2 linked regions of the Alicyclobacillus sp. SO9 genome follow. The protein of the gene in region 2 interacts with the protein of the main gene of each other region in a pairwise test. Links are inferred from orthologs where the notes say so. Each region holds a gene or a part of one and is shown on either strand. Other genes may lie near its edges.

Region 1 (3,138 bases), 2.5 Mb from region 2 along the record:
GGGAACGATGGATGTGCACCTACGCCGACACCGTGTTGCTTCGCGAGGTGAATGGTGTTGTGGATGACAGCGGGATCGCCGCCGTGAAAACCGCAAGCCACGTTGATGGAACTGACTAATGGAACCATGTCTTCATCTTGGCCAATGGTAAACGCGCCGTAGCTCTCACCGACATCAGAATTCAGGTCCATCCAGAAAAACCTCCTGACAAAGGATATGTCGGAAAAATCTTATACTTTACCTTACTCCAGAAATCACATATTGTGAAATAGAATAGTAGTATCAGCCTCTAGAATCCTGTCGATACAGTGTGAAGGAATTCGTCTGTTGACGTCGAATCATAATGAGATGTACTCAATAGATACTCATTCACAACCGCACCGGGTTGAAAGGGTGAAAATACCAGTGGCACTTTCTAATCGATATCCTCAGCCGATTGCACAGTCCAGTCCAAAATCACCTGTTGCAGAGGCTTTTCGCACGATACGGACAAACATTCAGTTTGCCGGTGTGGTCCAAGAGACAAAAGTTATCCTTGTAACCAGCAGCCAACCTGGAGAAGGAAAGACTTCTACGGTTTCAAACTTGGCCATTGTATCAGCACAAGCAGGCAACCGTGTGTTGCTCTTGGATGCAGACATGCGTAAACCCCAGGTTCATCAGCGGTTTCAAATCTCCAATCTGGACGGTCTAAGCAACGTACTGATTAAGGAACGAGCCCTCAAAGATTGCATCAGTACGTCAGAGACTCCTAATTTGTACCTGTTGCCAAGCGGCCCGATTCCACCGAACCCATCAGAGATGTTGGCCAGCAAGTCCTTTGCAGCCTTGGTAGAACGATGCCGTGAGGACTTTGACATGGTCTTTATTGACAGCCCCCCCATCCTGGCTGTCACCGATGCGCTGATTTTAACTCGAATCACAGATGGTACCATTTTGGTTGTAGATGCCCAGAACACGAACCGAAACAGCGCAATCAAGGCCGTCAGCATGCTAAAGCAGGTAAATGCCCGTATTTTGGGTACCACCTTGAACCGGGTTCCTCGAAAATCCGAAGGTTCCTATTACTATTATTACAGCCATGGTGTCCAGGCCAACGCGTAGACCGTCCAGGAGGTACAGAATGGAAGAACTAGAACTCCGTCAATACTGGAATATCATTCGGAAACGGATGAAGCTTGTTGTATCCATTCCGATTATTGCTCTCATTATCAGCGGTGTCTTTTCGTATTTTGTCATTACACCCAAATACGAAGCCAGTTCCACACTTTTGGTTAACGAGCGATCCAGTCAGGCGAACAACATCCAAATCAGTGCTATCGATGCAAGCCAAGCTTTAGTAAAAACCTATACCCAGATTATTAAGAGCGCTACGGTTGAAAATGCAGTCAAAGCCGATCTCGGTCTAAACCTGACGGCAGCCCAGCTTGGGAGCATGATTGCCGTTTCATCCCCAAACCAATCACAAGTGATTCAGGTCAGCGTGACATCGCCAAATGTAAAACAAGCCGTCAGAATTGCCAACAGCGTAGCGGCTGTAACACAGCATGAAACAACCAAGATTATGCATTCCAACAATGTTCAAATTCTCGATAAGGCGACTCTGCCTGCCAATCCATCACCCGTTAAACCAAACAAAAAGTTGAATCTTGCCATCGCACTGGTTCTTGGACTCATGGTCAGTATTGGTTTGGCGTTCCTCTTGGAGTACTTGGACACCCGGATTAAATCGGAAGAAGATGTAGACAGATACCTGAAGTTGCCGGTACTCGGCACTATTATGGATTACGAGAATGAGGTCTAGGCCCCCGTTGGTCTGCCGCATTCAGTACTAAGATAAGCATGACACAGGAAAGAAGAAAGCGCAGGAATCGGTCCTGCGCTTTCTTCTTTGACAATCTATGTTTCAAGCGTATAGTTTTCACGTCACAAGTTACAGTTCGTCAAATTCACACGCACCCAGTTGCTGTTATCCTCTTCTGCGAAACAGTGAAAATCCTTTTCGTTTTGGTACGCCTAACGTATGATTTCCGCTCTTACTCAACCACCTGGACCTCAGCATCTCAACTTGTTGCTCAATCTGCTTTGAACTCCATCCCTCAGCAGACTCATCTACCAGCGTAAATGAGGGTTTCCTCGCATGACAATAAGGGCATGCCGAAACCAATTCATAGGTCGCCGTGTCTCCGCCGCATGAATCACAAAAGTAGTAGTATGTCCTCGTCGCCACGAACCCTCATCCCCGTTTCCTCTTTTGCATCTGCGTTCACATGTACAGCTTACGTCTTTTTCCTTTTCACTCTATGTTATCAAGCTTTGCCGATAGAATCTAGGTGTGAGTTTGAGTGCATTTTGACATACTCTCACAGATTGTGTCGAAAACATCCGATTTTCTGGGACTGTCGGCTTGTCAAGTCTCTCGTCTGTCACAGTCTATGCGAGAGACTCCAGTTTCATTCCATCAGGTTTTTGTCACCGATTTTGTAACGCATAGACTGCACACATCGTCTAATGATAAGTGACCCTATTTTAAGACTGACGAAACCCTGGTATATTATTGAAGTATTGCAAAATGTTATTTTGTCGAAATTGGTAATTTGGTAGATTTATTTGAGTAATCATGAGAAAATAGCTAAGGCTTTGTAGAATATGCAAAGGGAGATTGTGAATGGCAAAGAAGACTGCAATGGAAAAGGGCTTTAAAAAACGGCATAGAGGCTTAAAGTATACATTAACGGTGCTTGGCGTTTTGGTTGGCGCCGGAGCTGGGTTTGGCGTGTACGAGTATCAGGCGTTGCAGCCAACAACACATTTTAATAATCTAAAAACCATTGGCGGTGCTAATTCCACCGGAAATACTGCAGGTGCAACAAAGGAAAAGGCCGGCATTTTCAACATGTTGCTGATTGGTTCTGATGCACGACCAGGCCAAAAGGTAAGTCACTCGGATTCCATGGTGCTGATTCACGTAAACCTGAACACACATCAATACAACATGCTTAGCATTCCCCGAGATACACGTGTCTATGACCCGGGATACGGCTACACCAAGCTGACCAGTGTACAGTATATGGATCAGGTCAACCACGGAACAAAGCACGGTATTGTACGAGCCGTTGAATCCATTTCACGGTTAAC
Region 2 (3,154 bases):
CAGTTTCCTCTTTTTGCAGAAGACGTCGCTCGAGCTTCTGCACTTCGTTTCGTCGTTCGCGAATCTCGCGCTCGGCGTCTTGCCTGGTTTTGTGAGCCTCTTCCTTTGCTTCAAGCAATGCTTCTTTTTGCTTTGCTTCAACATCGCGCTGCGCAGACTCAATAATCTGCAATGCTCTGACTTCAGCAGCGCCAATTTTGGACTCGGCCACAGACTTTCTTAAAAAGTACCCTATTGCAAGACCAATCACTAATGTCGCCAAAGACACTAAAACAACCAATACCACAGTCTCAATCATTTATAAAACTGCCTCCCTGCTCAACTCCGCGAACCGCCACTCACTGGAACGTATGGCATAAGGAACACAGATTCGAGCTAGAGGCCGTAAAATATACGCAACTTTATTCTATAGTTGCATACCAATCCTTGTCAAGAACGTATGTCATTATCTTCAACAAAACGCTCCAGTTCATCCAGGACTGCATAAATTACAGAAGTTTGAAACCCCTTGCGCTGCAGATACTGCCCCACTTTCGTCTTTCTGTCAGTTAGAGGCTTGTTCCTGTATTTACGCCACTGTTTTCGACCCAAATGGAGCGCTGCCCTAGTTTCAATCGCATCATCATAGTGCTCCTGCAATACTGTATCGGTCACATTGGTATGTATGCCCCGCTGGCGAAGTTTCCACGACAGTTCCATCCGACTCATTTGAGACTTTTTTTGTTCAATATACATACGAGCAAACTGATGGTCATTCAGAAGTTGCAAGTCCCGGAGTTTCTCCATGACATGACGCCGAACAGGTGGAGCATAATCCTTCTTCTCCAGATGCCGCTCAACTTCATTCTCCGTACGGGGCCGAACCTGAAGAAAACGGAAGGCCTTGTCCAAGGCCTCCGTTTCTACCTGAGCTTCTTGCAATCGCAAATACAGTTCGCGAGAAACTGACATGCCTTCCTTGAGGGAGAGATCAACCCATTGCTGTGCAGATATCTCGACAGGATGGGCATCCCGAAACACCACTTGAACCCGTGAAGCAGAACCCTGAGAGGCAAATTTTCCCGTGATTTCATCAAAAATTTCAGGATTCAACGTCTTTCACTTCTTCGCTCTCTTTCACAGGGTTCGAAACAGGTAAGTCGTGATGAGCCCTAATCAAGTCCTCGATTTCATCTGCATACTCAGGGTGTTCTTTCAGGAACTGCTTGGCGTTTTCCCGTCCCTGCCCCAAGCGCTCCTCCTTGAAGGAATACCACGCACCGCTCTTTTGTACAATGTCCAGGTCTGTGCCAATATCAATAATGCTGCCCTGCCGCGAAATGCCTTCGCCAAACATCAGGTCTACTTCAACCTGTTTGAACGGAGGAGCCACCTTATTTTTTACTACTTTTATTCTCATCCGGCTTCCCACGATGTCCGTACCCTGTTTTAACGCCTCCGCACGCCGGACCTCAAGTCGAATCGTCGAATAAAACTTCAGTGCTCGTCCACCTGTAGTTGTCTCAGGATTCCCGAACATCACGCCTACTTTCTCACGAATCTGATTAATAAACACAGCGATTGTTTTAGACTTGCTGATGGCTCCCGCTAACTTACGCAAAGCCTGTGACATCAAGCGTGCCTGTAAGCCAACATGGGAATCACCCATTTCCCCTTCCAGTTCGCTCTTCGGAACCAGGGCTGCAACCGAATCAATGACTATAACGTCAACTGCACCGCTGCGCACCAGAGCTTCAGCAATCTCCAACGCCTGCTCTCCGGTATCCGGCTGCGAAATGAGCAACTCATCAATGTCTACACCTAGGTGGCGAGCATAGACCGGGTCGAGTGCGTGCTCCGCGTCAATAAAAGCGGCCTGACCTCCGCGTCGCTGAGCTTCTGCGACAGCATGCAGTGCCACGGTCGTCTTTCCTGACGACTCTGGTCCGTAAATCTCAATGATACGACCTCGGGGTAGCCCTCCCACACCTAAAGCTATATCCAAGGCCAAGGACCCCGTCGAAATCGTTGCAACATTCATGGTTGCAGAAGCTTCTCCCAGCTTCATCACAGAGCCCTTGCCAAACTGTTTCTCAATCTGTTTCAGCGCCATATCTAAGGCCGCGCGTTTATCGTTCATGAAACACCATCCTCGCAGTGATAACTCCATTTCATACTAAAAGATGAATTCTCGCTTCCATGTTCAATCCCTGCTAGATTCCCAAAAAGGCAAACATTTGTTCGTAAGTATTATATCCCACTCGGAGGCAAAGGGAAATACCTGAACTCTATTATTTCACCCTGTACTCCACTTTGACACATCTACATAGAAGTGTGTTGAACCAAAGTAATTTGTTCGTGCAGTCTAGCAAAAGAAATACGGCCGCTAATGCGGCCGTATTTCACGGTCCAACCCTACATTCATTCACATGCCAGATTTATCGTATGGACCCCACATCACAAGTCCTAACGCCGCGCTCGAGGTTTGGCAGGTTCGAGATTGACACGCGAGCCATTAATCCTGCTCTTGCGTAACGCTTCATAGACAAAGGGCGCTGATTCTTGCTCCACTTCAACAAAGGTGAAGCGGTCAAAAATATCGATTTTCCCAATGGTCTGTCCCGGTACTCCAGCCTCTTCGGAGATAGTACGGACCAAATCGGAAGGACTGATGTTGGCGTTTCTGCCGACATTGATAAAGAACCTCACCATACCTGGTTTAGCACCTGTATCGCCGAAGTTGTAGTCTTCTTCCTCGCGTTTCTCAAGTTCTCCCGCAGAGGCTATTTTGAGAGCTGCACATGCTACGTCAACGGGATCGTACTCGTCAATGACATTTCCCAGAATAGCGCGGAAATGCCCCAGACTTCCTCCCTGAATGGCTTCGATAATGCGATTTCTCCACACTTCGGCCTGACGTTCCGCGACGTCTGCGAGCGACGGAACCTCTCTGGCTTCCATTTTTGCTCCAGTTTCCCGCTCAATTTGCTTTAGCAGCTTGAACTCGCGCGGTGTTGCCAAGGAGATGGCCAGTCCTTTTTTACCAGCTCGGCCTGTACGTCCAATTCTGTGGACATAAGATTCCGGGTCTTGTGGAAGATCGTAGTTAATCACGTGAGTGACATTGTCTACATCAATCCCGCGAGCCGCCACATCAGTGGCAACGAGAAGTTCA

The links.
Region 1: the proteins of recA (region 2) and GI364_RS23030 interact in binary tests that used the Bacillus subtilis proteins (3 or more experiments, as listed by UniProt). The link is inferred for Alicyclobacillus sp. SO9 from one-to-one orthologs.

Annotation. Positions count from the first base shown.
Region 1 is NZ_CP066339.1:4,927,898-4,931,035, forward strand. Bases 155-2,963 are described here. They hold GI364_RS23030 (YveK family protein), read left to right. Parts: upstream 155-1,123; coding sequence 1,124-1,804; downstream 1,805-2,963. Other genes in these bases: GI364_RS23020 (LamB/YcsF family protein), read right to left, coding at 155-191; GI364_RS23025 (CpsD/CapB family tyrosine-protein kinase), read left to right, coding at 406-1,104; GI364_RS23035 (hypothetical protein), read right to left, coding at 1,970-2,230; GI364_RS23040 (LCP family protein), read left to right, coding at 2,669-2,963. Also shown: more of GI364_RS23020, read right to left, coding at 1-154; more of GI364_RS23040, read left to right, coding at 2,964-3,138. UniProt on the Bacillus subtilis protein: Required for YwqD kinase activity. May bring YwqD and its substrates into contact. Probably involved in the regulation of capsular polysaccharide biosynthesis.
Region 2 is NZ_CP066339.1:2,425,529-2,428,682, reverse strand. What follows is about bases 101-2,925. They hold recA (recombinase RecA), read right to left. Parts: upstream 2,120-2,925; coding sequence 1,082-2,119; downstream 101-1,081. Other genes in these bases: GI364_RS10985 (DEAD/DEAH box helicase), read right to left, coding at 2,446-2,925; GI364_RS10995 (regulatory protein RecX), read right to left, coding at 430-1,092; rny (ribonuclease Y), read right to left, coding at 101-298. Also shown: more of rny, read right to left, coding at 1-100; more of GI364_RS10985, read right to left, coding at 2,926-3,154. UniProt on the Bacillus subtilis protein: Multifunctional protein involved in homologous recombination, DNA repair and competence.